Regions from separate parts of the Massilia orientalis genome, predicted to be linked through region 2. Evidence: predicted binding sites of a transcription regulator. Region 2 holds the regulator's gene; each other region holds the start of a gene.
The links. Region 2 encodes LexA, which represses DNA repair genes until DNA is damaged. Its sites were predicted from a motif close to ACTGTATNNNNATACAGT; they were not measured.

Region 1 (7,719 bases), on a different contig from region 2:
CGCGGCGGCCGCGTCCAGGTAATCCTGGCGCTTGCCGGGCGCCGGTTCGACTTCGAAGATCACGGCGATCATGCGACGTTCTCCAGGAACGTCCGCTCCTCGCGCAGGATGAAGCGTTTTTCGCGCGCAAACTGGAAATTCGCCACTGCCTCGCCGTCGTTCTTCAAGCGCAGCCGATACGCTTCGTAGTCGGCCAGGCTGTCGAAGCCGACGAGACCCCATGCCTCGTAATTGGTGCCTTCGTGCGGCAGGAAGTAGCCGAGCAGGCGGCCACCCAGGCGCGGAATGATGCGGCCCCAGTTCCCGGCATACTCGCGGAAGGCGTCGCGCTGGATGGGGTCGATCTCGTAGCGGATGAAACAGGTGATGGGCATGATGGCTCCTCGTGACGTTGAAGCCCCATGGTAGCCACTGGCCCTGACGCTATGCTTCGGCTAAGATCGAAGCATATGAGAGACGGACCGAATATCGCCAACATCGCCGCCCTGATCGGCGACCAGGCGCGCGCCGAAGTGCTGAACGTGCTGATGAGCGGCATGGCGCTGACGGCGACCGAACTGGCCGACGCCGCCGGCGTCACGCGCCAGACGATCAGCACGCATCTCGCCAAGCTGCGCGAGGCGGGCCTGCTCGCCGTCGAGGCGCAGGGCCGGCACCGCTATTTCCGCATCGCCGACGCCGACGTCGCGCACCTGCTCGAATCCATGATGGGCATCGCGTTCGGCACAGGATCCGTGCGCGTGCGTTCCAGTCCACGCGAACCGGCGCTGCGCAAGGCGCGCGTCTGCTATGACCATCTGGCGGGCGAACTCGGGGTGCTCGTCTACGAAAGCCTGGCCCGGCGCGGCGCGTTCGCGCTGGATGCAGGCGGCGTCACACTGACCGACCGTGGGCGCGCACTGATCGCGGCCATCGGCATCGATCCCCTGCCGTCCGCCACGCGGCGGCCGTTGTGCCGCCATTGCCTGGACTGGAGCGAGCGGCGCCATCATTTGGCGGGCGCGCTCGGGACGGCGCTGCTGGAGCGTTTCCAGCAACTGGGCTGGGCGCGCCGCGTGCCGGAGTCGCGCGTGCTCGCGTTCAGCGCGGACGGCGAAGCGGCGCTGCGGGCCTGGCTCGACTGAGTCAAGCCAACGACGGCCGGCCCTGCCCCAGGATCCGCGCCAGCAGCGGGCGCTTGACGGGCGCCGGCAGGCCGCGGTCGACGAGGCCCGCCCATTTCACGCTCAGCTGCTCGCAGGTGGCGCGCAGCACCGGATCGGCATCCGGCAGGCGCGCCAGCGCATTCAGGTGGCGCTCGATCACCGAGGCCAGTTTCACGCACGGCCCGTCGCCGCTCGCGCGGTCGCAGGCGTCCGCATTGTTCACGGTGTATTGCGACATCAGGTGCAGCAGCGCCGCCACGAGCAGTTCGTGGCGCGTGGTGCGCCGCCCGTCCGGCGTGTTCAGTTCGTCCAGCAGATCGTCGTCCATACAGCCTCCTCGCATTTAAATGAGAATGATTCTCGTTTAGATTATGGAGCGGGACGAGACCGAACGCAAGCGCAATCTGTTATTGCCGGACCACGGCCATGAACCCCGCCGCGAGCAACACCATGCCGCCGGCCGAACCGTCGATCACCCGGCGCCGCTTGTCGCTGAGCTTGCGGCCACCGACCCGGCCCAGGGCAAGGCAGAGCGAGGTGTACACGACCCCGCACCAGAACATGAAGGCCGCGGACAGGGCGACCGCCTGCAGCGTCGTGTCGCCGCCGTGCCGGTCCATGAACTGGGGCAGGATGGCGACGTAGACCATCATCCCTTTCGGGTTCAGCAGGGACGTGAGGAATCCCCTGGAGAGCTGGTTCGCGACCTGCCCCTGCGGCACGACGAGCTCGCCGGCGCGCAGCGCCGCCCGGATCAGCTTCGAGGCCAGGTAGACCAGGTACGTGATCCCCGCCCAGCGGATCACCTCGAACAGGAGAGGCGACGCGGCCACGACGGCGGCAAGGCCGAGCGCCACCAGGAAGGAATGGACGCAGTAGCCGAGTAGCACACCCGTCGTGGCGCGCAGGCCAGCGGGCGTCCCGCCGGACATCGCTTGCGACGCGATGAAAAGGATGTCGGGGCCGGGCGTGCAGATCAACGGCAGCACGGTGGCGGAAAACAGCAGGAGGGTATGGGTATTCATGAGGAACAGCGTACTGCGCCGCCACGAAAATGTGCTGCCTAAGGCTTGTCAACCAACCACGATTTCGGGCAACATCTCCCGCATGGACGATTACGACCGGAAGATTCTTGCGGAACTCCAAAAGGATGGGCGCCTTTCTCTCACCGACCTGGGAGAACGCATTGGCTTGAGCCTGTCGCCGTGCCACCGGCGCGTGCGGGCACTGGAAGACGCGGGGATCATTGCCGACTACCGCGCGACCATCGAGCCGGCGGCCGTCGGACTGAATTTCTCGGCCATCGTCTTCGTTACCTTGCGCGCCACGGACCGGGAGAGCGTACGTGCCTTCGAAGAACGCGTGCCCGGCGTTCCGGAAATCATCCAGGCGCAGCGCCTGTTCGGCGACCCGGACTACATCCTGAACGTCATCACGACGGACCTGGCGGCGTACCAGAAACTGTGGGACGACAGCCTGTCGACGTTGCCGAACGTGTTGCGGCTGACGTCGACGCTCGTGATGAAGAGCGTCGTCCAGGGGCGGCCCTTACCATTTTGATCAGAGGCGTGTCTCGCGCGCGGCGCGCAGGAATTCATCCAGCACCGGCGTGCAGTCGAGCAGGTCGCCGCCCGTGGCGCGGTGGAATTCCGGATGCCACTGCAGGCCCATCACGAACGGCGCGCGCTGGTAGCGGATCGCCTCGACGACGCCGTCCGGCTCGGACATCGCTTCCACGTGGATATCGCGCCCGAGGTCCTTGACGGCCTGGTGGTGGATCGAGTTCACGACGGCGCGCTCATGCTGGGGAAACATCTTGCGCAGCGACGACCCGTGTGGGAACACGATGGCGTGGCGGTGGGCGTCGTAGATGTCGTGCACGTGCGGCTGGGCGCCGGTCACGTTCGTCACGATGTCCTGGTGCAAGGTCCCGCCGAATGCGACGTTGATCAGCTGGCAACCGCGGCAGATGCCCAGCACGGGCTTGCCCGCGTCGACGAATTCGTGCAGCAGTTCCAGTTCGTACACGTCGCGCGGGCGGTCGCCGCTCCATTCGGGCCGCGTCGGCGTTTCGGAATATGTCATCGGCGACACGTCCGCCCCGCCCTGCAGCACGAGGCCGTCCAGGTGGCGCGCGTAATGACGCATTGTGATGTTGCTGGGGTGCAGCAGCCCGTTCGTATTCACGGTCGGGACCATGAACACGAGCACGTCCCGCGACATCACCCATTGCGCGATCGATTCTTCGAGGTATTGGAGGTTCTTGCTGCGCAGGCCTTTCGCGCCCTCTTCCGGGTGGAAGATGCGGGCGGAGACGCCAATGCGCAGCGTGCGCCGCATGAAGTCGCGGTTGAACTTGTCGGCCAACGCGCGCCAGCGCGAGCGCAATACGCGGCCGGCCAGGTTCAGCGGCGTGTCGTCGGTACGCAGGTAGCGTGACACGCCGCCGTTGGCGCGCCGGTCGGGCACACGCGGCGGCGGTCCGTCCTGCGGCGGGCCGGCGTCGTTAGCATACTTGTCATTGTCCTCAGCCATGATCTCAATATATCCTTGCGACGGTCGCGCACGATTCGTTTTAAAAAAAATATCGTTTTAGTAATGAAATTCCCGCAGCCACCCGCATATGCACAGGATGCCGCGATGCCGCTTACTTGGCAATCCGTGCAACGAACACTTGCAAACTTGCGCTTAACAAGCAAAAATACTGTGCTTCCATACAGTTGTTTCGACCGCACGCCGCGTCCCGCCCTGTAGAACCCACCGCGTGAAGTCGCTTATTTTCCGCGCGACAAGATAGAATGCGCAGCATTCGAATGATTGAAGATCAAGCATGGCCACCAAGAAACCCGCACCCGATTACAGCGAATCATCCATCCGCGTCCTGAAAGGACTGGAGCCCGTCAAGCAGCGTCCGGGCATGTACACCCGCACCGAGAATCCGCTGCACATCATCCAGGAAGTGATCGACAACGCCTCGGACGAGGCGCTGGGCGGCCACTGCAAGAACATCGACGTGACGATGAATGCGGACGGTTCCATCACCGTCGAGGACGACGGCCGCGGCATCCCGGTCGGCCTGCATCCGGAAGAAGGCGTCTCGACCGTCGAGATCGTGTTCACCCGCCTGCACGCCGGCGGCAAGTTCGACAAGGGCTCCGGTGGCGCCTACGCGTTCTCGGGCGGCCTGCACGGCGTCGGCGTGTCCGTCACGAACGCGCTGTCGAAGCGTCTCGAAATCACGGTGTGGCGCAAGGACGACGACGGCAACGGCGTGCACAAGCTCGTGTTCGCCGACGGCGACGTCATCGAACCGCTGACCTCCGAACCGTTCGAACGGGGCGGCAAGAAGAACGGCACGCGCGTCACCGCCTGGCCGGACGGTAAATACTTCGATTCGCCGAACATCCCGATGAGCGAGCTGCAGCGCCTGTTGCGCTCGAAAGCCGTGCTGCTGCCGGGCGTCACCGTCACGCTGACCAATGCCAAGACCGGCGACAAGCAGACCTGGCGCTACGACGAAGGCCTGCGCGGCTACCTGACGGAAGCGCTGGCGCAGACGGCCGGCGGCGGCCAGACCGTGATCCCGCTGTTCGAAGGCGCGCAGTACGCCGCCGCCGGCGATGAAGGCTTTGCCGAGGGCGAAGGCGCGGCTTGGGTCGTGGCCTGGACCGAGGAAGGTTCGGTGGTACGCGAATCGTATGTCAACCTGATCCCGACGGTCAGCGGCGGCACGCACGAGTCCGGCCTGCGCGACGGCCTGTTCGGCGCCGTGAAGGGCTTCGTCGAGATGCACTCGCTGCTGCCGAAGGGCGTCAAGCTGCTGCCGGAAGACGTGTTCGCGCGCGTCTCGTTCGTGCTGTCCGCGAAAGTGCTGGACCCGCAATTCCAGGGCCAGACGAAGGAACGCCTGAACTCGCGCGACGCGGTGAAACTCGTGTCGGCGTTCACCAAGCCGCCGCTCGAACTGTGGCTGAACCAGCACGTCGAATATGGCCGCAAGCTGGCGGAACTCGTCATCAAGCAGGCGCAATCGCGTCTCCGCTCGCTGCAAAAGGTCGAGAAGAAGAAGTCGTCGGGCGTGGCCGTTTTGCCGGGCAAGCTGACCGACTGCGAATCGACCGACATCACCCGCAACGAGCTGTTCCTCGTCGAGGGCGATTCGGCGGGCGGCTCCGCGAAGATGGGCCGCGACAAGGAATTCCAGGCGATCCTGCCGCTGCGCGGCAAGGTCCTGAACACGTGGGAAACGGACCGCGACCGCCTGTTCGCGAACAACGAGATCCACGACATCGCGGTGGCGATCGGCGTCGATCCGCACGGCCCGGACGACAATCCGGATATCTCGGGCCTGCGCTACGGGAAGATCTGCATCCTCTCCGATGCGGACGTCGACGGCTCGCACATCCAGGTCCTGCTGCTCACTTTGTTCTTCAAACATTTTCCGGCCCTCTTCAAGAACGGCCACGTGTGCGTCGCGCGCCCGCCGCTGTACCGCGTGGACGTGCCGGCGCGCGGCAAGAAGCCGATCCAGAAGCTGTACGCGCTGGACGACGGCGAACTGCTCGCCATCGAGGACAAGCTGAAAAAAGAAGGCCTGAAGGAAGGCACGTGGAGCATTTCCCGCTTCAAGGGCCTGGGCGAGATGAACGCCGAGCAGCTGTGGGAAACGACGATGAACCCGGACACCCGCCGCCTGCTGCCGGTGGCCTTCGGCGACTACGGCCTGGCCGAATCGTCGGCGCGCTTCAACATGCTGATGGGTAAAGGCGAAGCCGCCGCCCGCCGCGCGTGGCTGGAAGAGCACGGAAACGAGACGGAAGCGGATATTTGATCTGAAAAGCAAATTGGGCCCCTGCCTTCGCAGGGACGACGTATCCGAGTGCGTTGGCCTTAATACCGTCGTTCCCGGCCTCGGCGGCCCCCTTGGCGGGAACCCAAGTTCGGCGAGCAGCCAACAGCGCCACCAGAAACGAACCAAACATATGACCCAAGCAAGCCTCTTCGAACAAACCACTCCCCCCGGCGGCGGCGACGACGCCGAGACGCTGACCCTCTCGACTTTCGCCGAGCGCGCCTATCTGGACTATGCCGTCTCGGTCGTCAAAGGCCGCGCGCTGCCGGACGTCTCGGACGGCCAGAAGCCCGTCCAGCGCCGCATCCTGTATTCGATGAACGAACTGGGTCTCGGCCCGACCGCGAAGCCCCGCAAGTCCGCGACCGTCGTCGGCGACGTGCTCGGCAAGCTGCACCCGCACGGCGACCAGTCGGTGTACGACGCCCTCGTGCGCATGGCCCAGGACTTTTCGCTGCGCTATCCGCTGATCGACGGCCAGGGCAACTTCGGCTCGCGCGACGGCGACGGCGCCGCCGCGATGCGTTACACGGAAGCCCGTCTGACGCCCGTCTCGCGCCTGCTGCTCGACGAGATCGACATGGGCACCGTCGACTTCCAGCCGAACTACGACGGTTCGAGCGAGGAACCGCGCACCCTGCCCGCGCGCCTGCCGATGCTGCTGCTGAACGGCGCATCCGGCATCGCGGTCGGCATGGCCACCGAGATCCCGTCGCACAACCTGCGCGAAGTGGCCGCCGCCGCCGTCGCGATGATCCGCAATCCGAAGATCACGCACGCCGAGCTGATGACCCTCATGCCCGGTCCGGACTATCCGGGCGGCGGCCAGATCATCACCCCGGCATCCGCCATCGCCGACATGTACGCGTCGGGCCGCGGCTCGATGAAGGTGCGTGCGCGCTGGAAGATCGAGGAGCTGGCGCGCGGCCAGTGGCAGGCCGTCGTCACCGAGCTGCCGCCCGGCGTGTCGTCGCAGCGCGTGCTGGAAGAGATCGAGGAACTGACCAACCCGAAGATCAAGGTCGGCAAGAAGACCCTGCTGCCCGAGCAGCTCACGCTGAAGCAGACGATCCTCGGCGCGCTGGATGCCGTGCGCGACGAATCCGGCCGCGAAGCGCCGGTGCGCCTCGTGTTCGAGCCGAAGTCGAAGAACCAGGACCAGACCGAATTCATGCTGATGCTGCTGGCGCACACGTCGCTGGAAACGTCGGCCCCGATCAACCTCGTGATGATCGGCGGCGACGGCCGTCCGCGCCAGAAGGGTCTCACCGAGATCCTGCAGGAATGGATCGAGTACCGCTTCGTCACGGTCCGCCGCCGCACGGAATTCAAGCTGGGCAAGGTCAACGACCGCATCCACATCCTGGAAGGCCGCGAGATCGTCCTGCTGAACATCGATGAGGTCATCCACATCATCCGCAATTCGGACGATCCGAAGGCCGCGTTGGTCGAGCGTTTCCGCCTGTCCGAGCGCCAGGCCGAGGACATCCTCGAGATCCGCCTGCGCCAGCTGGCGCGCCTGGAAGCGATCAAGATCCAGCAGGAGCTGGCCGAGCTGCGCGGCGAAAAGGAAAAACTGGAAGACATCCTCGAGAACCCGTCGTCGATGAAGCGCCTGATCATCCGCGAGATCGAGGCCGATTCGAAACAGTACGGCGACGACCGCCGCACGCTGATCGAGGAAGCGCAGAAGGCCGTGGCCGAGCAGAAGATCATCGACGA
Region 2 (7,719 bases):
TGGTGATCTTCTGGCCCATCGTGCGCACGATGCGCCAGCCGCCGAACAGTGTGCCCATCGAGATCGCCGTATAGCAGGAGATGATGACCCACAGCGGGGGCGTGGCATCGCCGGCCTTGGAGACGCCGGCCACGATCAGCAGCATCCAGATGATGCCGATGGTCTTCTGCGCGTCGTTGCCGCCGTGGCCCAGGCTGTACGCCGCGGCCGAGAACAGCTGCAGGCGGCGGAACCACGTGTCGACCTTGCGCGGCGGGGTGCGCACGAAGATCCACGACACGGCCAGCATCACGAGCGAACCGAGGATGAAGCCCAGCAGCGGCGACAGGATGATCCATTGCACGGTCTTGAGCAGGCCGCCGCCGACCAGCGCGCCGGTGCCGCTCTTGGCGACGGCCGCGCCCACCAGGCCGCCGATCAGGGCGTGCGAGGACGACGACGGAATGCCGTAGTACCACGTGATGATGTTCCAGATGATCGCGCCGACGAGCGCTCCGAACACGACGTAGTGGTCGACGATGTGCGGGTCGACGGTGCCCTTGCCCACCGTCGACGCCACGTGCAGGCCGACGGTGAAGATGGCGACGAAGTTGAACATCGCGGACATCGCGACGGCCGTCTGCGGACGCAGCACGCCCGTCGACACCACCGTCGCGATCGCGTTGGCGGCGTCGTGGAAGCCGTTCATGAAGTCGAAGACCAGCGCTAAAAAGACGAGCAGGCCCAGCACATAAATGCTGATATGTAGAGAGTCCATGTTGTTTTTGTTGTTCCGGTCGTTACGCGTTCTCGACGATGATGCCTTCGATGATGTTGGCAACGTCTTCGCAGCGGTCGGTCACGGTCTCGAGGATTTCGTAGATGGCCTTCATCTTGATCAGGTTGCGCACGTCCGGCTCGTCGCGGAACAGCTTGGACATGGCGGCGCGCATCACGTGGTCGGCGTCCGATTCCAGGCGGTCGATCTCTTCGCAGATGGCGACCATCTTCTGGGCGTTGTCCATGTTGTGCAGCATGCCGACGGCCTGCTGGACCTTTTCGCAGCATGCCAGGCACAGCTCGGCCAGGCGCTTCGCTTCCGGCGTGACGGCGTGCAGGTCGTACAGCGAGATGGTCTGGGCGGCGTCCTCCATCATGTCGAGGATGTCGTCCATGCGGGTGATCAGCTTATGGATGTCGTCGCGGTCGAGCGGCGTGATGAACGTCTTGTGCAGCAGGTCCACGCATTGGTACGTGACCTTGTCCGCCTGTTTTTCGATGCTCTCCACGGCGTGCGTGCGGTTTTCCAGGTCGTCGAAGTTGGTCATCAGGCCGACCATCTCTTGTGCACCCTTCACGCACAACGCGGCGTGCTGGTTGAACAGGTCGAAAAATTTGCCCTCCGTGGGCATCAGGCGTCCAAACATAGGTTCTCCGTTGGGTAAATCTCTTGGGACTTCTTTGAAAGTCGCGGCGCCCGTTCCAGGGTGGACCGGGCGCCGCGATCCTTGACTGCCGCCGGCTTAATCGCCCTGGTACACAGCCAGGTTGCCGGTGTAATTGCCGAACTTGGTGTACATGCCCATCCAGGTCACGCGAATGGCGCCGATCGGGCCGTTACGCTGTTTGCCGATAATGATCTCGGCAGTGCCTTTGTCGGGCGAGTCCGGGTTGTAAACTTCGTCACGATACAGGAAGATGATCACGTCCGCATCCTGTTCGATAGCGCCCGATTCGCGCAGGTCGGACATCACGGGACGCTTGTTGGGGCGTTGTTCCAGCGAGCGGTTCAGCTGGGACAGCGCGATCACCGGGCATCCCAGTTCCTTCGCCAGGCCCTTCAGGCTACGCGAGATCTCCGAGATTTCGGACGCGCGGTTGTCGCCCGGCTTGGAACCCTGCATCAGTTGCAGGTAGTCGACGATGATCAGGCCCAGCTTGCCGCACTGGCGGGCCAGGCGGCGCGCGCGGGCGCGCATCTCGATCGGGTTCAGCGCCGGCGTCTCGTCGATGAAGATCTGCGCATCGTTCATCTTCTGGATCGCGTGCGTCAGGCGCGGCCAGTCCTCGTCCAGCAGCTTGCCGGTACGCAGGCGGTGCTGGTCGAGCTGGCCGATGGAGCCGAGCATACGCATCGCCAGCTGCACGCCGCCCATCTCCATCGAGAAGATCGCGACCGGCAGTCCGGCGTCGACCGCCACGCTTTCGCCGATGTTGACGGAGAACGCGGTCTTGCCCATCGACGGACGGCCGGCGACGATGACGAGGTCGCCCGGCTGCAGCCCGGACGTCATCTTGTCGAGATCGGTGAAGCCCGTCGGGACGCCGGTGATCTCGCCCTGGTTGTCGCGGCTGTACAGCTCGTCCACGCGCTCGACCACCTGGGTCAGCAGCGGCTGGACGGGCAGCCAGCCCTGGGCGCCGCGGGCGCCCTGCTCGGCGATCGCGAAGATACGCGATTCCGCCTCGTCGAGGATCTGCTTGACCTCGGCGCCTTGCGGATTGAATGCCTTGCCGGACACTTCGTCGGCAACGGTGATGAGCTGGCGCAGCACGCCGCGATCGCGGACGATCTCGGCATAACGGCGGATGTTGGCGGCGGATGGCGTGTTCTGCGCCATCGCATTCAGGTACTGCAGGCCGCCGACGTCCTCGGCCTTGCCGAGCTGGACGAGCGCCTCGTACACGGTGATCACGTCGGCAGGCTTGCCGGCATTGATCAGGCGGACCATCTGTTCGAAGATGATCCGGTGGTCGTAGCGGTAAAAATCCTCCGCATGCATGAAGTCGGCAATGCGGTCCCACGCCGCGTTATCGCGCAGCAGGCCGCCGATGACGGACTGTTCTGCTTCGATGGAATGCGGGGGGATGCGGAGCGACTCGATCTGCGGGTCTGCTGGGGTGTTCATGGCCGGCATTATACCCGTTCCCGATCAGGCGCTGAAATCATTGGTGAGTTTCCAAAAACGAATTATTTTTGCTGTTGCAAAAATAATTCGTCCCCGCGGAGGCGGGGACCCAAGCTTTGCATCCGAAGTCGCAACTTGGGCCCCAGCCTGCGCGGGGACGACGGTATTACTTTGAAACTCTGATTAGGCGGCTTCGCCCACGACAGCGATGGTGATTTCCACCACGACGTCGGTGTGCAGAGCGACCGACACCGGGTGCTCGCCGGTGGTCTTCAGCGGACCGGTCGGCATGCGCACTTGTGCCTTTTCGACGGCGAAACCTTGCTTGGTCAGGGCTTCAGCGATGTCGAAGTTGGTCACGGAACCGAACAGACGGCCGTCGACGCCGGCTTTCTGGGCGATCGTGACGGTCATGCCGTTCAGCTTGTCGCCTTGGCCTTGAGCGGCAGCCAGTTTCTCGGCAGCTGCTTTTTCCAGTTCGGCGCGCTTGACTTCGAACTCGGCCACGGCAGCTTGCGTTGCACGACGGGCCATTTTTTGCGGGATCAGGAAGTTACGAGCGTAACCATCCTTGACCTTGACGACGTCGCCCAGGTTGCCGACGTTGACGACTTTTTCCAGCAGGATAACTTGCATTTTATTCTCCAGTAATCTGACTATGCTTCGATGTCGTAACCGACGATTAAGCGTTGTGCAGGTCGGTGTACGGCAGCAGAGCCAGGTAACGGGCGCGCTTGATGGCGGTGTCCACTTGACGCTGGTAGTGAGCCTTGGTGCCGGTCAGGCGTGCCGGCATGATCTTGCCGTTTTCCTGGACGAAATCCTTCAGGGTGTCGACGTCTTTGTAGTCAACCTGTTCCACGCCTGCTGCGGTGAAGCGGCAGAACTTCTTGCGCTTGAACAGCGGGTTCTGCTGTTTGCGCTTCTCTTTGAGCTTAGCTTTGTTTTTGTCGAACTTTTTACCGAATGCCATTTTGAGGCTCCTGTATCTATCTATAAACGTGCCCGCATTTACGCGGCACTGAAATCAATGATGTGAAACACCAAGCTTTTGCTGTGACGGCTTTTCCTGGCCAAGAATCCCGTGAAGCGGTACATCGCGCCCAACTCGGCATTGGCAAATCGCCCCGAAATCTCGCCCGCGGCAACCGCGGGAATCTCGAATTCGACCTGCCTGTCCAGCCTCGCTTCCGTCTGCGTCGATCCGTGTTGCAGGATGCCGCCCACGATGGGGATGCCGGCCGGTGTGTAGCGCAGGACGTCGCGTTCCAGGATGCTCGCGACCAGGGACAGCTCGTTCACTACAGCTTGTTGCTCCCGCGAGATTAGGCTGCGGCGGCCGGAGCGGCGGCCTGCTCGGCGCGGTGGCTCTTGGCTGCGTCTTCGCGCTGGACCGACTTCATCATCGGCGACGGTGCGGTTTCAGCTTTCTTCATCTTCACGGTCAGGTGACGCAGCACGGCATCATTGAATTTGAATGCGGTTTCCAGCTCGACCAGGGTCTCGTTGTCGCACTCGATGTTCAGGCAGATGTAGTGTGCCTTCGGCAGCTTCTGGATCTGGTAAGCCATTTGACGACGGCCCCAATCTTCGACGCGGTGGATGTTGCCGCCGCGCGAGGTGACCGTAGCCTTGTAGCGTTCGATCATCGCCGGGACCTGCTCGCTCTGGTCCGGGTGGACGATAAACACGATTTCATAATGACGCATGAAACACTCCTTAAGGACGTTTAAACAAATGCCCACCTCGGCGTCAAGACGAGTGTGGGAAGGGAAAGCCCAACATTATAACAGCAAGACCGTCAAGTGCTCAATAGGTACCGCTTGCAGGTGCGCTGCGTACCGCACCGCAAAGAGTTGTAAACGTGCGCTGCGTACCGCACCGCAAAAAAAATTTGAAATCCCCTTGCGCGTGGCGCAATACTGTACAAAAATACAGTCTGACCCCGTACCAACGAAGACGAACATGCTTAAGCTCACCGCACGGCAAGAACAGATCCTCAACCTGATCAAGGAAGCCATCGACAACACTGGCTTCCCGCCGACTCGCGCCGAAATCGCCCAGGAGCTTGGCTTCCGCTCGGCCAATGCCGCCGAGGAACACCTGCAGGCCCTGGCCCGTAAGGGCGCGATCGAAATTTCCCCGGGTACCTCGCGCGGTATCCGCCTCGTCGGCCAGTCCGTCGAATCCAAGGCGACTGCGGCCGCGGTACCTGCCTTCGTGCCGCCGATTCCGCCGAACCTGATGTCGCTGCCGCTCGTCGGCCGCGTCGCTGCGGGCTCGCCCATCCTCGCCCAGGAACATGTCGAAGCGACCTACTCCGTCGACCCGGCCATGTTCTCGAGCAAGCCCGACTTCCTGCTGAAGGTCAAGGGCTGGTCGATGCGCGACGCCGGCATCTGCGACGGCGACTTCCTCGCCGTCAAGAAGGTCGACAGCGCGAAGAACGGCCAGATCGTCGTCGCCCGCATCGGCGACGAAGTGACGGTCAAGCGCTACCGCAAGACCGGTTCCACGATCGAACTGCTGCCGGAAAACCCGGACTTTTCCGTGATTACCGTCGACCCGCAGGCCGACGAGTTCGCGCTGGAAGGCCTGGCCGTCGGACTGCTGCGGTCCTGGCACTGACCTTCCGCCTGCACACGGGCCCGCGTCATGCGGGCCTTGTCGTTTTATCCTGCTCTCAGCGCGGATAGACGAAACCGGTACGGATATCCGTCGGCAGCAGCCGGCTGCCGTCACGTACCATCAGGCGCTGCGGCGGCTCGTCGCCGGCCAGGGCGCGCCAGATGACAGGCAACCCCTCTCCTTTGCGCAACAGCTCGTCGCTCCGCTCGAATACGTTGGCGCAACCCGTCGCCGCGACCAGCGCCTGCACGATAGTCACTTTCCACGCGTCGACGCCGGCGGCATTGAACTGGCACACCAGGTAACCGCCGGTCCCGCCATAGCTGTGCACCAGCAGCCCCGGCAGGCCGTCTTTTTCGCCATCGATCACCAGGACCAGGGCTTGCGGATCGGCGCCGCGCACGGCCACGGCGCGCCGCGCGACCGCGGCCTGCACGCGCCGTTTCATCATGGCGTGATCGACCGGCTCGTGCTCGCGCAGCGTCCAGACGCGGGCCGCGATCTGCGACTTCGCGTTGTAGGCCGCGCGCGCCAGAAACTGGCGTGCCGACGACTGCACGATCGCAGTGACGCCGGGTTTGCCGCGCTCCTGGGGCCGTCCCTCGATTTTCTCGACGGCGGACAAATAAATCCACGGGTCGCCGGACAGCAGGCTTTTTTCCTTGCCTTGTTTGATGGTGATGATGAGCATATGCCGAAGCGACTTTTGGTGAGAAAACAACGATATTTTTTAGATATGATCCTGGTGCGTCGGCCTGCGGCGCCGTACCGCGAAGGAGTCTTGTGCCGCCCTCCCCCAGAATCCAACTGCCCGGCGCCCGTGCGCACGGAAGGCTGACACTTGCCGTGCTGGTATCCGGCGCGGCGCACCTGCTGTGGCTGGGCCTGGTCGAGACGACGTCCGTTCCCCTGCCACGTTTTCCCGGCCACGATGACGTGCCGCCGCAAGCCGCCGCCGAGCCGCAGCCCGACCCCGCGCCTGCCGCGCCGACGGACGCGCGCCCTCCGGGGCGCATGGACATGCTGGCGGCCGCCACGCGCGATGCGGCCGTGATTGCCCGCGAACTGAACCACGCACCTGGCGTGCCGCAACGCTTCCGCTCGCGCGGACAGGATGAAATCGACCGCCGGTTCGACGCCGCTCACGCGGCGGGCGGCAGCTGGTTCCGGTCGGCGCGCATCGAAGACATCACGACGGCAGCCGACGGCAACGCGCGCGTGTACCGCATCGTCACGCCGGTGGGCGCATTCTGCCGCACCTACCCGGCAAACGGCAGCGCGCCCATGAACACCACATGCCCGCGCTAGCGCGCCTCCCCGACGCTTACTTGTCGTTATCCGGCGGCGGCGCGTTCTTGACCATCTCGTTGTGTTCCTTGACGTAGGCTTCCGTGCCTGCGCGCCAGGCGTCGAAGTCCGCCACGATCATCCGGCCGGCCACCTTGGTGTCTTCCGCCAGGCGATCACCCACCTCCTTCAGGTGCACGTTCGCCTTCTCCGTCTCGTCCTTCGTCATCAGCTTCGCGATGTCTTCCGGGATGCGTTTCGTCAGCGGCAGGGAGGCGTTCAGCTGCTTCACCCAACGGTTGTGGCACGCTTCCCAATCCTTCATCTTGCCGCTGTAGTAATCGATTTCCTCGTTGACCTTGGACATGGTCGGGAAGCGCGGCGCCGGGCAGCGGTAGTCGTTGGTGCGCACGTCGGAACCGTCGTATTTCGCGATCCAGTAGTCGAGGTCGGCGCGCCGGGCCTCGCGCTGCTTCATCAGCTCGAGCGATGCGATGGCGACGGCATTGCCCTTGGCGGCCGCCTTCTGGAACCATTGCGCGGCCTTGTCCATGTCGACGCTGCCGGCCTCGCCGTAGAAATACATTTCACCCAGGTGCTGCTGGGCCATCACGTTGCCGGCGTTCGCCAGCTTCGTGTATTTCGCCAGCGCGTCCGGATACGATTTCTTGGCGAACAGCGCGTCCGCTTCAGCGAGCTCGGCGGCGACGTTGGCGGACGGGGCGGCGGCGACCGGCTTCGGCGCAGCACCTTTTTTTGCTGCGGGCTCGGCAGCCAGCGCGACACCGCCGCACAGCAATGCGGCACAGAACAGGACAGTCTTCATGGCGAATAGATGAATGGCAACAAGTCGATCATAACCGCAGCGTCGCCCGGGCTCAACCGTTCAGCGCGTTACCGAAATCGGCCAGCAGGT
Region 3 (7,719 bases), on a different contig from region 2:
GACACGTTCGCGATCGCGCGCCTGGCGCCGCTGATGGCGCAGGTCGGCTGGGCTGCGCGGCCGGGCGAGGCGTCGTCCGTCGCCAACCTGCGCGAAGAACTGGTCAATGTGCTGAGCAATCTCGGCGACGCCAACGTCATCGCCGAAGCGCGCCGCCGCTACGCCGCGCTGGCGACGGACGCCAGCGCCGTGCCGGGACCGCTGCGCAAGACCGTGATGGGCGTCGTCGCCCAGCACGCGGACGCCGCCACGTGGGACCAGTTGCACCTGGCCGCGCGCAACGAGACGACGCCGCTCGTGCGCGACCAGCGCTACACCCTGCTGGCCGCGACCGAAGACCGCGCCCTCGCCATGCGCGCGCTGCAGCTCGCGCTGACGGACGAACCGGGCCTCACGATCAGCGCCGGGATGATCTCGGAAGTGGCGCTGCGTTATCCGGACATGGCGTTCGACTTCGCGATCGCCCACCTCGCGCAGATCAACGAACGCGTGGACGCGAGCTCGCGCAGCCGCTACCTGGCGCGCCTCGCTACGGGATCGTCGGATGCGGCGATGGTCGACAAGCTGGGCGCGTATGCACAGGCGAACCTGGCACCGAGCTCGCGCGGCGACGTCGAGGCGGCCAGCGCGGCCATCAAGGACCGCATCCAGGTGAACGCGGCGCGCCTGCCCGAGATCGACGCCTGGCTGGCGCAGAACGCGCAGTAAAAAAGCGCTCTATTGCGCGGCGACCGTGCTGCGGCGCCGCGCCGTCAGCCACGCATCGAGGCGCTGGGCCGCGCCCGGCGCCACGTGCAGGCCCAGCTTCGTGCGGCGCCACAGGATGTCGTCGGCCGCCGTCGCCCATTCCTGGCGCATGAGGTAGTCCGCCTCGACCTCGTACAGGCCGGCCACGATTTCCTCGCCCAGGTCGGCACGCGCGCGGCAATGCGCCAGCAGCGTGGCCAGGCGCGTACCGTAGCTGCGGGCATAGCGTGCCAGCAGGCCGTCGGGCAGCCAGGCGAACTGCTGGCGGCGCGTGCGCACCCACGCGTCGTACTCGAGCACCGCGCGCGCGACCGGCTCCTTGCCATACAGGTCGCCGCCCGGCAGGCAGGCATGCGCCGTCCACGCCGGCACCTGGCGGCCCAGCACGGGCCCGATCCAGTCGACGGCCTGTTCCGCCAGTTTGCGGAACGTCGTCACCTTCCCGCCGAACACGGACAGCAGCGGCGCGCCGCCGGCCGTGTCGTGCTCGAAGCGGTAGTCGCGGCTGGCGGACGACGCGCTGCCGCCAGCGTCCGCGATCAGCGGCCGCACGCCCGCATAACTCCACACCACGTCGTCCGGCCCGATGCGCCGCTCGAAGCAGCGGTTCACGGCGTCGCACAGGTACGCCGTCTCGGCGGGGCTGATGGCGACGCGGTCGACGTCCTGCGCGTCGCAGTCGACGTCCGTCGTGCCCACCAGGGTGAACGCGCCCTCGTACGGCAGCGCGAACACGATGCGGCCGTCCGGCTGCTGCAGCAGGAACGCCTGGTCGCCGTCGAACAGGCGCGGCACGACGATGTGGCTGCCCTTCACGAGCCGCAGCGGACGCGCCGGGCCGGCACCCGTCGCCTGCAGGAAGCTGCCCGCCCACGGCCCGGCCGCGTTGACGAGGCAGCGCGCGTGCACGTGGACGGTGCCGTCCGCACCCTCCAGGTCGGCCTCCCACCGCTTCGCATCGCGCCGCACCCGTGCACAGCGCGTGCGCGTGAGGATCGTCGCGCCCCGTTCGCGCGCATCGAGCGCCGCCAGCACGACGAGGCGCGCGTCGTCGACCCACGCATCGGAATACGCGAACGCCTGCGTGAAGCGGCGCTGCAGCGCGGCGCCGGCCGGATGGTTACGCAACGCGACCGTGCTTGACGCCGGCAGGAAGTCGCGCCGGGCCAGGTGGTCGTACAGGAACAGGCCGGCGCGGATCATCCAGGCGGGACGCTGCCCCGGCGCATGGGGCATCAGGAAACGCAGCGGGCGGATGATGTGCGGCGCGCTCTTGAGCAACACTTCGCGCTCCGCCAGCGCCTTGCGCACGAGCCCGAAATGGTATTGCTCCAGATAGCGCAGGCCGCCGTGGATCAGCTTGCTCGACGCGGACGACGTGTGCTGCGCGAGGTCGTCCTTTTCACACAGCACGACGCGCAGGCCGCGCCCGGCCGCGTCGCGCGCGATGCCGGCGCCGTTGATGCCGCCGCCCACGACGAGGACGTCGCACTCGATTCGTTTGCCGTGTTCACCCATGAAGCCGCACTCCGGATTGCCGGGCCCCCGCCCGGCCGCAGCCTACTCTACACCGCGAACGGGGCCCTGTGTTCGGCCATGTCAATCCGGCCGGGGTCGGCCGGCGCGGCCGTGTAGAATCGGTCCATGCCCACCGTTTCATACCACTGCTGACATGGCGCCCGACATGCGCGCCTGGGTCCGCATGCCGTCCGGCAAGCGTCTCGACCTCCTGAATCCGACACCGTTCGACTGGGACGACAGCGACCTCGCCCTCGGCCTCGCGCGCACCTACCGCTGGGGCGGGCACTCCGCGTGGCCGCTGCCGCTGTCCGTGGCCCAGCATTCGATCGCCGTGATGCTGCTGCGGCGCGCGGCGTCGCCGGCGCCGCTCGCCCCCGTCGTCGAACTGCGCGAACTGTTGCACGACGCGGAGGAAGGCCTGCTCGGCTTCGACGCCGTCGCGCCGATCAAGCCATTCCTCGGCGAGGGCTTTCGCGCCCTCACGCGGCGCCTGGAACAAGCCGTGTTCCTGCGCTACCGCCTGCCCGCGTGGACGCCGGCCGAGCACCAGCTCCACAAGCGCGCCGACCGCCTGGCCGCCGCCAGCGAAGCCGTGCACGTGGCGGGCTGGTCGGCGCAGGAAGTGCGCACGACGTTGAAGATCCGGTCCGCCGTGCTGGCGCACGATCCGCTGGTCGACGTGTATGACTGCGCGCCATGGGAACCGTGGCCGCCTGGCCTCGCCGCCGAACGCTTCCTGGATGCACTGGAGCATTTGCAGCGCCGCATAGACGAAGGAGACCGCGCATGAGCGCCGCCGAACTTTCCCGGGCCGCCGCGCTGCTGCGCGCTGCCGACGGTCTCCTGATCGGCGCCGGCGCCGGCATCGGTGTCGATTCCGGCCTGCCCGACTTTCGCGGCAACCACGGCTTCTGGCGCGCCTATCCACCGCTGGCCGCGCTGGGCATCCGCTTCGTCGAGATCGCCAATCCGCACAGCTTCGACGCGAACCCGGAACTGGCCTGGGGCTTCTACGGCCACCGCCTCGCGCTGTACCGCGCCACGGTCCCGCATGCGGGCTTCGCGATCCTGCGCGACATAGGTAGCCGCCTGGAGCACGGCGCCTTCGTTTTCACCAGCAACGTCGACGGGCAGTTCCAGCGCGCCGGTTTTGGCGACGACCGCCTCGTCGAATGCCACGGTTCCATTCATCACCTGCAATGCACGCGCCCGTGCAGCGATGCGATCTGGCCTGCCGCTGCCGTCGATCCCCGCATCGATCCCGCGACCTGCCTGATGACGCCGCCGCTGCCGCGCTGTCCGCGCTGCGGTGCGCTGGCGCGGCCCAACATCCTGATGTTCGGCGACGGCCGCTGGCTGGACGCCCGCACGGAAGCGCAGTACGCCCGACTCGAGCGCTGGCGCGCGCAGGTGTCGAACCTCGTCGTCATCGAACTGGGAGCCGGCACGGACGTGCCCTCCGTGCGGCACATGTGCGAAGCGCAGGGTGCGCCGCTCGTCCGAATCAATCCGCGCGAGCCCGACGTACGTACCGGCCGGGGTGTCGGGGTGCCGCTGGGTGCACTGGACGCCTTGGCGGCGCTCCGCGCATCGCTCGGTTGACTTGATCCTTATCGACACGAAAATGCTCGATGCGGCATCAAGTCCGCGACCTAAGGCATTGATTCGACGGGATTAATTTTAATATCCACAAGAAATGTGGATAACTGTGTGGACAAGCGCCTCTTGACAAGCCGGAAGCCCAGTATCGATGCGGGTTTCAACAAACTGCCCATTGAACGGGCAAAATCAAAAACCAATGAAATCAATGACTTACCATTGCTCGTGTTTTAAGCAGGCACTGGAAATGCGGCAAATTCCTACAAAATCGACCCAGCGTGGATAACTTTGTCACAGTGTTCCGATTCTGCCCACTTTTGCCGTCATCTTGCCGTTATTTTCATTTCCAGGCATTGCGGGCCCGTTCGCGCACCATCATCCGCACGCTGTCCGGCATCGGCTTGCGCACCTGCAACGTTTCGGCATTCGTCCAGACGCATTCCTCGAAGTGCTTGAGCATGACGGGCGTGACGAAGCGCGTGCGCTGCGCATAGACGTGGCGGTCGCCCATCTGCGCCTGTTGCTTGATGAAGAAACGGTTCGGGACGATGAGGTGCAGGTGTTCCTTGGCGCGCGTCATGGCCACGTAGAGCAGGCGCCGCTCTTCCTCGATGTCCTCGGCACTGCCGGTCGCCATGTCGGACGGGATGCACCCGTCGACGACGTTCAGCACGTGCACGGCCTTCCACTCCTGCCCTTTGGACGAGTGGATCGTCGACAGGATCAGATAATCCTCGTCCAGCAGCGGCGGGCCCGCGCGGTCGCTCGTCGCTTCCGGCGGGTCGAGCGTCAGTTCGGTGAGGAAGTTTTCGCGCGAGCCATAGCCGCCGGCCAGCGCCACCAGCTGGTCGAGGTCGGCCGCGCGGACCGGTGCGTCGTCGTGCAGGCGCTCGAGGTGCGGCAGATACCAGTCGCGGACGAGCTCGATTTCCAGCGGCCAGCGCAGGCCCTTCGTGCGCAGGGTGCGGAACAGCGCGGTAAATTGCTCCCACTCCCCTTGCGCGCGTGGAGGCGCGGGAAACGCGTCGACGGCCGCAACGGGGTCGAGCGCCTCGGCCACCGCATCGAGCAGGCGGGCCGCCGTCGCCGGGCCGATTCCGGGAATCAGTTGCACGACGCGGAAGCCGGCCACGCGGCCCGCCGGATTCTGGGCGAAGCGCAGCATGGCGAGGACGTCCTTGATATGCGCCGCTTCCAGGAATTTGAGGCCGCCGAATTTCACGAACGGGATGTTGCGCCGCACGAGTTCCAGCTCCAGCGCCGCGCTGTGGCTGGCGGCGCGGAACAGCACGGCCTGCTGTGTCAGCTTGATGCCCGCCTCGCGCTGTTCCAGCACACGGTTGCACACCCAGCGCGCCTGCTCGGCCTCGTCCGGGATCAGCACGAGCTGCGGCTTGCCGGTGGCGACCTTATCGGTCCACAAGGTCTTCGCATGGCGCTCCAGCGCGGCGGCGATGACGGCGTTCGACGCGTCGAGGATGGGCTGCGTCGAGCGGTAGTTGCGGTCCAGCGTGATCAGGCGCGTGTGCTCGCCGAACTGCTTCGGGAAGTCGAGGATGTTGCGCACCGTCGCGCCGCGGAACGAATAAATGGATTGCGCATCGTCGCCGACGACCATCACGCCCCGCCCGTCCGGCTTCATGCCTTGCAGGATCGCGGCCTGCAGGCGGTTCGTGTCCTGGTATTCGTCGACGAGCACATGGTCGAACAGCGCGCCCAGTTCCGGACCGAGTTCCGGATCGGACGCCATCTCGGCCCAGAACAGCAGCAGGTCGTCGTAGTCGAGGACGTTCTGTTCCTGCTTGGCGTCGACGTAGGCGCCGAACAGGCGCTTGAGCTGTTCTTCCCATTCGCTGCACCACGGGAACGTCGACTGCAGCGCGTCGGCCAGCGGCTCGCGGGCATTGACGACGCGCGAGTAGATCGCGAGGCACGTGCCCTTCAGCGGAAAGCGTTTCTGGCCAGTGGAGGCGCCCAGGCCCACGTCTTGGCGCACGAGGCCCATCAAGTCTTCGGAATCGGCGCGGTCGTGGATCGTGAACGAGGCTTCCAGCCCGATCCGGCCCGCGTACTCGCGCAGCAGGCGGGCGCCGATGCTGTGAAACGTGCCGGCCCAGGGCAGGCTGCCCACCGCGGTCGACGTGCCCAGCACGCGCTGCAGCACGCCGGCGGCGCGCTGGCCCATCTCGTTGGCCGCGCGGCGCGAAAACGTCAGCAGCAGGATACGTTGCGGATCGCTCCCGGCCAGGATCAGCTTCGCGACCCGGTGCGCCAGCGTATTCGTCTTGCCCGAGCCGGCGCCCGCGACCACCAGCAGCGGCCGGACCATCCCCGCGCCCACGTCGTGCTCGACGGCGGCGCGCTGCTCGGGATTCAGGCCGGCGAACGGATCGGCGGGTGCGGCGGGCCGGGAAACGGGGGTGGCGGTGGCGACGGACATGGCGGTTGAGGATAGATGCTCAACTGTACATTTGTCCAGTATCTTTATGCAAGCGCAGATAGCAATGTCGCAAACCAGCGTCAACGGGCGCGGACGCTCACGGCCCCTGCCCGCCTCGCTTGCCTCTTCAACACGGCTTGATCAGATATCCACAAAAACTGTGTATAAGGTTGTGGAAAAACACCCTCTTGACATGCCAAAACCAAGCAGGAATGCGGGTTTCAACAATTTGCCCGTTGTGCGGGCAAAACTCAACCTTCACAAAATCAATGAGTTACCAGGACAAGTGACGCACGAATCGAAAAAATAAGCAACATGCAGTCGAGCAAGATTGTGCACAACTGTCGAGCTTGTCGCTCCTCGCACCCTTACCTGCACCAGGAGCGCCTGCGCCCCGGCTCCGTCAGCACGCGTTCGATGACGTCGTTGCCGACGTTCTGCGAACGCAGGTATTCCACGGCCGACATCGTATTGCTGCGCTGCTGGAGCGCAATACCCAGGTCGACGATATCCTTCTGGTCGGTATCGCGCCGCTGGTAAGGGACGGACAACTGACCGTCTTCGAGCTCGAGGGTGTCTTGGTTCATCGCAGTTCCTGACTTTGATGGATTGAAGGGATTGCTGCCTAACGAGTATTTCCCACCTTTGGCCAAAGTCAAGATTAATTTTTATCCAATGTGGCATCCGTTTGTGAATTCCTCATGACAAACCCGCGCCGCATGCGCGCGCCGCGCCGTTTTCGCTGCGCCTAGAATGGCCTCGTCGATCCAACCACCACGAGGACTCCATGAACGCAATGCCCGATCCCGACCTGAAACCCGGCGACGAAGCCGTACCCGGCACGCCAGGCGCCGGCGAAGACCTGTGCGAAACCTGCGGCGGCAGCGGCAAGCTGGCCGACGGCAAGACCTGTCCCGAATGCGAAGGCACGGGACGCGTGATGCGGGGCATCGGCGGCGGCTGACAGCCCCCCACATGGACAGGATGCCGGGCGCGGCGCGATAATCGGTGCATGAATGCCCCGCCCAGCTCCCCGCCGTCCGGCACGTCCGCACCGTCCGCAAGCGCCAACCGCCCCCGCTCCCTCGCCGACCTGTTCATTTCCTTCACCTTGCTGGCCCTGCAGGGGTTCGGCGGCGTGCTGGCCATCGTCCAGCGTGAAATCGTCGACCGCAAGCGCTGGCTGACCCAGGAAGAATTCATCGAAGACTGGGCCGTCGCCCAGATCATGCCCGGACCGAACGTCGTCAACCTGTCGCTGATGATCGGCGGCCGCCATTTCGGCGTCGCCGGCGCGCTCGCCGCACTGGCCGGCTTGCTGACCGTGCCCCTGATCCTCGTCATCGGGCTGGCCGTGCTGCACGACCGCTTCGCCGACAACCCTGTCGTCGCCGGCGCACTGCACGGCATGG
Region 4 (7,719 bases), on a different contig from region 2:
CAAGGTCGAGCGGTTCCAGCGTCTGGCCCGCATGCGGCTGGTTTTCCGCGCGGGCCAGTGCCAGCAGCTGGTTTACGAGACGCGTGGCCGATTCCGAACTCGTGGCCAGCTGCTCGAGCGAGCGGTGGATCTCGTTCGGATCGACCTGGCGCAGCGCCAGCTCCGACTGCATGCGCATGCCCGCGAGCGGCGTCTTCATCTGGTGCGCGGCGTCGGCAATGAAGCGCTTCTGCACGTCGATCGTGTGCGCGAGGCGCGCCAGCATGTCGTTCAGCGAGCCCACGAGCGGCGAAATCTCTTCCGGCACCTGGCGCGAATCGATGGGCGACAAATCGTCCGGCGGGCGGGCGCGGATGCGTTCCTGCAGCTGCGCCAGCGGCGACAGGCCCCGCGACAGCGCGAACCAGACGAGGGCCAGGATCACGGGCAGGATGATGAACTGCGGCAGGATCACGCCCTTGATGATCTCGTTGGCCAGCTGCGCGCGCTTGTCGAGCGTTTCCGCCACCTGCACGAGCGCGAGGCGCGGTTCCTGCGTGGCGTCCAGCAACGGCTGCAAATTGACCCAGGCATAGGCGATGCGTATCGGCGTGCCGTGCAGGGTCTCGGTGCGGAAGTGCACGCGGCCGCTGCGCTCGGCGTCGTCGGGGTTCGGCGGCGGCAGGTCGCGGTCGCCGTCGACGATCTCGCCGTGCGGGCCGCTGATCTGGAAATACACGCTGTCGACGTCGTCCGCGCGCAGGATGTCGCGCGCGGTGCCGCCCAGGCGCGCGACGACCTGGCCGTCGACCTCCTTGACCTGCTGCGCGAGCACCGTGACGCTGTCTTCCAGCGCATGGTCGAACGGTTGATTCGCGATCGACTTCGCGACCAGGTAAGTGATCGCGATGCTCATCGGCCACAGCAGCAGCAGCGGGGCCAGCATCCAGTCGAGGATTTCGCCGAACAGCGAATGCTGGATGCTTTCTTCCGGTTCCGGCCTGGGCGGGACGTAGAGGTCGTCGACCGGTTCCGTGACGGCGAGCGGATCCGGTCCGGCCGCGCGCCGCTTGAACCGCTTCACTTCTGGCCGCTGGCTGCTTCGGCGCTCTTGCGGGCGCTGTCGCGGGGTGTATCGGAAAAGCGCTCCAGGCAGTAGCCCAAGCCGCGCACGGTGGCGATGCGGATGCCGCCCGTCTCGATCTTCTTGCGCAGGCGGTGCACGTAGACCTCGATGGCGTTGTTCGACACTTCCTCGCCCCATTCGCACAGGTGGTCGACGAGCTGTTCCTTCGACACGAGGCGGCCCGTGCGCGCCAGCAGGATTTCCAGCAGGCCCAGCTCGCGCGCGGACAGGTCGAGCATCTGGTCGTTGATGTACGCGCTGCGGCCGACCTGATCGTACACGAGCGGGCCGTGGCGGATGACGGTCGAGCCGCCGCCCTGGCCGCGCCGGGTGAGGGCACGCACGCGCGCTTCCAGTTCGGACAGCGCGAACGGCTTGGGCATGTAATCGTCGGCGCCGGCGTCGAGGCCGCCCACGCGCTGCTCGATGGAGTCGGCAGCCGTGAGGATCAGCACCGGCAGCAGCGAGCCGCGCGCACGCAGGCGGCGCAGCACGTCCAGGCCGGACAGCTTGGGCAGGCCGAGGTCGAGGATCAGGAGATCGAACTCCTGGGTCGACAGCGCCGTGTCGGCGTCCTGGCCGTTCTTGACGCAGTCGATGGCGTAGCCGGATTGGCGCAAGGAGCGCGTCAGCCCATCGGCCAATACGCTATCATCTTCGGCTAGTAAAATACGCATCTTTTCCCCCGGCTTTCGTTGTTCGACCCCGCTCACTCGCTTATGGGGACCTCGAAAAACCGTCGCGAGCGGCAGCAATGTCGTTTGAGAAGCGCAGCTGTACGAGTAGTACAGCGAGCATCGCAGGACGACAGTGCAACGCGTAGCAGGTTTTTCGACGTTCCCTTATTGTGTGGGAAGTTTCGCAACATGTCGAATCGGGCGAGCGATGGTAAATATCGCTTGCCAAAACCACTGGTATTTTATACAGTACTTCCTATTGAAATCGCGCGAGCGGCCCACACCTTGGTTCACTCTAGGACAGAAAGAAAGTTATGGACGACAAAAAATCCGCAATAAATGCAGCCGAGAAGGGCAAGGCGCTGGCAGCAGCCCTCGCGCAGATCGAAAAGCAATTCGGTAAAGGCTCGGTGATGCGCATGGATACCAATGCGCCCGTCGAGGAAGTGCAAACCGTCTCGACCGGCTCGCTGGGCCTGGACATCGCACTCGGCGTCGGCGGCCTGCCGCGCGGCCGTATCGTCGAGATCTACGGTCCGGAATCGTCGGGCAAGACGACCCTGACCCTGCAGACCATCGCCCAGATGCAGAAACTGGGTGGCACCTGCGCGTTCATCGACGCCGAGCACGCGCTGGACGTGACCTATGCGCAAAAGCTGGGCATCAAGCTGGACGAGCTGCTGATCTCGCAGCCGGACACGGGTGAACAGGCGCTGGAAATCACGGACGCTCTCGTGCGTTCGGGCAGTGTCGACATGGTGGTCATCGACTCGGTGGCGGCGCTGACGCCGCGCGCCGAGATCGAAGGCGACATGGGCGACTCCCTGCCGGGCCTGCAGGCCCGCCTGATGTCGCAGGCGCTGCGCAAGCTGACCGCATCGATCAACCGTACGAACACCCTGGTGATCTTCATTAACCAGATCCGTATGAAGATCGGCGTCATGTTCGGCAGCCCGGAAACGACGACCGGCGGTAACGCGCTGAAGTTCTACGCCTCCGTGCGCCTGGACATCCGCCGTACCGGCTCGATCAAGACCGGCGACGAGGTGATCGGTAACGAAACCAAGGTCAAGGTCGTCAAGAACAAGATCGCGCCCCCGTTCAAGGAAGCGCACTTCGACATCCTGTACGGCGAAGGCACGTCGCGCGAAGGCGAGATCATCGACCTGGGCGTGGACAACAAGATCGTCGAGAAGTCGGGTTCGTGGTACAGCTACGGTGGCGAGCGTATCGGCCAGGGCAAGGACAATGCCCGTATCTTCTTGAGGGAGCGTCCGGCACTGGCACGCGAAATCGAGAACAAGGTCCGCGCCGCCCTCGGCGTGCGCGAACTGCCGCCGGCCCCGGCCGGCAGTGCTGCGGTCGAGCCGGCAGCCATCGGCGACGACGAGTAATCGTCCTGATGCCGCGCCAGCAACTGAGCCTCAAGGCTCGCGCGTTGAAGTATCTGTCGACGCGCGAGCACAGCCGGCTCGAGCTGGCGCGCAAATTGTCCCGTTATGCGGAGGAGGGCGACGACGTCGAAGCCCTCCTCGATTTCCTCGAAAAGAACAACTGGCTGTCGCAGGAGCGGTTTGCCGAATCGCTGGTTCACCGGCGAGCCGGACGCTACGGTAACGCCCGGGTGCTCGCCGAACTCCAGCAGCATGGCGTCAACGGCGAAGCGTTCGACGAACTCAAGTCCGAACTGAAGGAATCCGAAACGGCACGGGCGCGTGAAGTCTGGCGCCGCAAGTTCGGCACGGTTCCACAGGATGCCGAAGAACGCAGCAAACAGATGCGCTTCCTGTTGCAACGCGGCTTTTCCCAGAGTGCGGTGCGTGCCGCGCTGAAGGGCGGCCACGACGACGACGACCTCTGATCTCATCGTTGTGAATAACGGACTGTCGTTCCGTTTATGACGGCAAGCTTGCGCTTTCGGCATCACAACTTCGCAACATCTCCCCTTATCTTCCCTGCAAAAACCCTTCTGTGACCGGGGAGACGGTGCACAGCCCGTTACCCTGTGCTAAACTTTCATGGTTTAAGCAGCGCCGCAAGAGCGGTTGTTGCCGTAGAAGCTGCGGCAACGTGCATCAGGCACAACGGCTGCAAATTTTTTCGCCGCATTCCGGCATTGGTGTTTATGCCCCTGTCTCCTCCCGCTCCGCGTAAGCCAAGGCACACGCGCGCCATTAGCGTCGAAGCGTTCGCGCGCGACGATGGCCTGTGGGACCTCGACGCGTGCATCCGCGACACCAAGACGCATGACATTGCCCTGCCTTCCGGCGCCCGTCCGGCCGGCCTGCCGGTGCACGAACTCAAATTGCGGGTGACTATCGACCGCGACATGAACATCGTCGACGCCGAAGCCGCGTCCGATGCCGTACCCTATCCCGGTTTCTGCGACACCATCGCCCCTGCGTATAAAAAACTCATCGGCTTGTCGCTGCTGAAACATTTCCGATTGCATCTGAAGGACCGCCTGTCCGGGGTACTCGGCTGCACCCACCTGACCGAACTCGCGCAAGTCCTGCCCACCGCGGCAATCCAGGCCTTCGCCGATGACGCGATGGCCAACCGCCCGGCCGATGCTTCGGCCGGGCGGCCTTACGAACTGGACCGCTGCCACGCGCTGCGTCTCGACGGCCCCGCCGTCGAAACGTATTACCCGCGCTGGTCGCTCAAGGCGGTGCCGGGGTAGTGTTGTCCGGAGTAGACTCCGGATTTGTCGCTTTATTTTTCAACCGCATTTCTAAACTACATCAGTAACAGAAGAAGGGAAGCCAGCATGAAAATCCATGAGTATCAGGGCAAAGAGATCCTCCGAAAATTCGGAGTGACCGTTCCGCGCGGCATTCCATGCCTGTCGGTCGACGAGGCTGTCAAAGCCGCTGAAGAGCTGGGCGGACCGGTCTGGGTGGTCAAGGCCCAGATCCATGCTGGCGGCCGTGGTAAAGGCGGCGGCGTGAAAGTTGCCAAGTCGCTGGAACAAGTGCGCGAATACGCGAACCAGATCCTGGGCATGCAACTGGTGACCCACCAGACCGGTCCGGAAGGCCAGAAAGTCCGCCGCCTGCTGATCGAAGAAGGCGCTGACATCAAGAAAGAACTGTACGTGTCGCTGGTCACCGACCGCGTCACCCAGAAAGTCGTGCTGATGGCCTCGTCGGAAGGCGGCATGGACATCGAAGAAGTTGCACACAGCAACCCGGAAAAGATCCACAACGTCGTGATCGAACCGAGCGTCGGCCTGACCGATGCGGATGCCGACGACATCGCCCGCAAGATCGGCGTGCCGGAAGGTTCGATCGCCGCTGCGCGCGCAAACCTGCAAGGCCTGTACAAAGCGTACTGGGAAACCGACGCATCGCTGGCTGAAATCAACCCGCTGATCCTGACCGGCGACGGTAAAGTGATCGCCCTGGACGCCAAATTCAACTTCGACTCGAACGCCCTGTTCCGTCACCCGGAAATCGTCGCCTACCGCGACCTGGACGAAGAAGATCCGGCCGAAGTCGAAGCATCGAAATTCGACCTGGCGTACATCTCGCTGGACGGTAACATCGGCTGCCTGGTGAACGGCGCCGGTCTGGCCATGGCCACCATGGACACCATCAAGCTGTTCGGCGGCGAGCCGGCCAACTTCCTGGACGTCGGCGGCGGCGCAACCGCCGAGAAGGTCACCGAAGCCTTCAAGATCATGCTGAAGAACCCGGGCCTGAAAGCCATCCTGGTCAACATCTTCGGCGGCATCATGCGCTGCGACGTGATCGCCGAAGGCGTGATCACCGCATCGAAGGCCGTGTCGCTGCAAGTGCCGCTGGTCGTCCGCATGAAGGGCACCAACGAAGACCTGGGCAAGAAGATGCTGGCCGACTCCGGCCTGCCGATCATCTCGGCCGACACCATGGAAGACGCAGCGAAGCAGGTCGTTGCCGCTGCAGCTGGCCAAGCCTAATTCGCAAAGGAAATAACATGTCGATTCTGATTAACAAAGACACCAAAGTCATCACCCAAGGTATCACCGGCAAGACCGGCCAATTCCACACCCGCATGTGCCGCGACTACGCGAACGGCCGTGAAGCCTTCGTCGCAGGCGTGAACCCGAAGAAAGCCGGTGAGGACTTCGAGGGTATCCCCATCTTCGCGAGCGTCAAGGAAGCCAAGCAGAACACCGGCGCGACCGTGTCGGTCATCTACGTTCCGCCGGCAGGCGCCGCTGCCGCCATCTGGGAAGCCGTTGAAGCCGAGCTGGACCTGGCAATCTGCATCACCGAAGGCATCCCCGTCCGCGACATGATGGAAGTCAAGGACCGCATGGCCAAGGCCGGTTCGAAGACCCTGCTGCTGGGCCCGAACTGCCCGGGTCTGATCACCCCGGACGAGATCAAGATCGGCATCATGCCGGGTCACATCCACAAGAAAGGCCGCATCGGCGTCGTGTCCCGTTCGGGCACGCTGACGTATGAAGCCGTCGGCCAGCTGACCGCACTGGGCCTGGGCCAGTCGTCGGCAGTCGGCATCGGTGGCGACCCGATCAACGGTCTGAAGCACATCGACGTGATGAAGATGTTCAACGACGATCCGGACACGGACGCCGTCATCATGATCGGCGAGATCGGCGGCCCGGACGAAGCCAATGCTTCGTACTGGATCAAGGACAACATGAAGAAGCCGGTCGTCGGCTTCATCGCCGGCGTCACCGCGCCGCCGGGCAAGCGCATGGGCCACGCCGGCGCGCTGATCTCGGGCGGTGCAGATACCGCCGACGCCAAGCTGGAGATCATGGAAGCCTGCGGCATCAAGGTCACCAAGAACCCGTCGGAAATGGCTCGTCTGCTGAAGGCGATGCTGTAATCCTCTGGATTCGCATCCAATGAATGGGACGCTTCGGCGTCCCGTTTTTTTGGGGCTGACAATTTTTGTCGCAACTCAACAAAAACGGTCGGGGTGACAATTTTCGCCATGCCCGCGTGACAAAAATTGTCATGCGGCAATGCAAAAACCACGCAAAAACTCACTATTTGATGGCACCGTGCTAACGATTCCGTGCGGAAACGTCCTGGCACGCCGATTGCATAGTGTAAAGGGCAGAAGCAGGCAGTAACCAGATACGCAGTACCCCTTAATTTTGCAGTGCCCCACCTGGAGAGACATCATGAAAGCACCGAAAATCGTCAAGAAAGCCCAAGCCGGCTTCACCCTGATCGAACTGATGATCGTTGTCGCGATTATCGGTATCCTGGCCGCCGTGGCCATCCCGGCTTACCAGAATTATGTTGCCAAGTCGAAGTTCACGGCTGCGCTGGCTGAAGTGTCGGCTGGTAAGACCGGTTTCGACGTGAAAATGAACGATGGCTCGACCCCGGCCAACGTCGGTGACGTCGGCCTGCAGGCTTCGACGACCAACTGCACGATGGCTCTGAAGGACGCGACCGGCGGTGGCCTGGTTTGCACGGTCAAGGACGGCCCGGCTGTTGTGAAAGGTTCGAAGATCACCCTGACCCGCGGCACGGATGGCACCTGGTCCTGCGCGAGCGATATCGCCGACCCTGCCGACAAGGCGAAAGTCGCCGGCACGACTTGCACCGGCAGCTAATCTATCCTGACTCAACCGACATAACGTCAAGGAGCCGCCCAGTGTAAGCTGGGCGGCTTTTTTTATTACCGGATCGAACGAGGTCTAGCGTGCTTACGACGGGAACCCATCCATCGGCGCTGTTGCGGATGCGCTTCACGGCGCTGCTGTGCCTGGCCCTGTTGGCCAATTTCATGGTCGTGGCCGGCCACGATCACCAGCGCCTCGTCCAGATCGGCACCGTGCTGCTGGGCGGCAGCATCGCCCTGGTCGAGCGCAAGACCCTCTCCGGCCTGTTTTCCGGACGCCCCGGCATGGCGCTGGCCGCGTTCTTCGCCCTCGGTATCCTGAGCATCGCGGCGGCCTTCTCGCCGCGC

Region 1: a site for LexA is predicted at 3,849-3,866, ahead of QPK29_RS24870 (DNA topoisomerase IV subunit B). Genes of this name have one in related genera too.
Region 3: a site for LexA is predicted at 6,330-6,347, ahead of QPK29_RS11600 (ATP-dependent helicase). Genes of this name have one in related genera too.
Region 4: a site for LexA is predicted at 2,016-2,033, ahead of recA (recombinase RecA). Genes of this name have one in related genera too.

What each region holds. Positions count from the first base shown of each region.
Region 1 covers NZ_JASNRB020000018.1:28,529-36,247, forward strand. The annotation lists gene QPK29_RS24835 (antibiotic biosynthesis monooxygenase family protein) at 1-72, opposite strand, end outside; gene QPK29_RS24840 (NIPSNAP family protein) at 69-374, opposite strand; gene QPK29_RS24845 (ArsR/SmtB family transcription factor) at 450-1,124, shown strand; gene QPK29_RS24850 (hypothetical protein) at 1,126-1,473, opposite strand; gene QPK29_RS24855 (LysE family translocator) at 1,553-2,170, opposite strand; gene QPK29_RS24860 (Lrp/AsnC family transcriptional regulator) at 2,253-2,705, shown strand; gene QPK29_RS24865 (gamma-glutamyl-gamma-aminobutyrate hydrolase family protein) at 2,706-3,680, opposite strand; gene QPK29_RS24870 (DNA topoisomerase IV subunit B) at 3,976-5,976, shown strand; gene parC (DNA topoisomerase IV subunit A) at 6,128-7,719, shown strand, end outside.
Region 2 covers NZ_JASNRB020000012.1:99,187-106,905, forward strand. The annotation lists gene QPK29_RS19665 (inorganic phosphate transporter) at 1-757, opposite strand, end outside; gene QPK29_RS19670 (DUF47 domain-containing protein) at 780-1,406, opposite strand; gene QPK29_RS19675 (replicative DNA helicase) at 1,503-2,888, opposite strand; gene rplI (50S ribosomal protein L9) at 3,072-3,524, opposite strand; gene rpsR (30S ribosomal protein S18) at 3,571-3,861, opposite strand; gene priB (primosomal replication protein N) at 3,900-4,190, opposite strand; gene rpsF (30S ribosomal protein S6) at 4,214-4,597, opposite strand; gene lexA (transcriptional repressor LexA) at 4,854-5,516, shown strand; gene QPK29_RS19705 (SAM-dependent methyltransferase) at 5,572-6,207, opposite strand; gene QPK29_RS19710 (hypothetical protein) at 6,363-6,824, shown strand; gene QPK29_RS19715 (tetratricopeptide repeat protein) at 6,841-7,629, opposite strand; gene QPK29_RS19720 (cystathionine gamma-synthase family protein) at 7,682-7,719, opposite strand, start outside.
Region 3 covers NZ_JASNRB020000006.1:231,541-239,259, reverse strand. The annotation lists gene QPK29_RS11620 (M1 family metallopeptidase) at 1-708, shown strand, start outside; gene glpD (glycerol-3-phosphate dehydrogenase) at 718-2,265, opposite strand; gene QPK29_RS11610 (phosphohydrolase) at 2,432-3,058, shown strand; gene QPK29_RS11605 (SIR2 family NAD-dependent protein deacylase) at 3,055-3,870, shown strand; gene QPK29_RS11600 (ATP-dependent helicase) at 4,208-6,307, opposite strand; gene QPK29_RS11595 (hypothetical protein) at 6,676-6,894, opposite strand; gene QPK29_RS11590 (hypothetical protein) at 7,095-7,271, shown strand; gene QPK29_RS11585 (chromate transporter) at 7,320-7,719, shown strand, end outside.
Region 4 covers NZ_JASNRB020000039.1:19,386-27,104, reverse strand. The annotation lists gene QPK29_RS31635 (sensor histidine kinase) at 1-1,063, opposite strand, end outside; gene QPK29_RS31630 (response regulator) at 1,060-1,782, opposite strand; gene recA (recombinase RecA) at 2,097-3,176, shown strand; gene recX (recombination regulator RecX) at 3,185-3,643, shown strand; gene QPK29_RS31615 (DUF2889 domain-containing protein) at 3,908-4,465, shown strand; gene sucC (ADP-forming succinate--CoA ligase subunit beta) at 4,553-5,722, shown strand; gene sucD (succinate--CoA ligase subunit alpha) at 5,740-6,621, shown strand; gene QPK29_RS31600 (pilin) at 6,923-7,363, shown strand; gene QPK29_RS31595 (O-antigen ligase family protein) at 7,453-7,719, shown strand, end outside.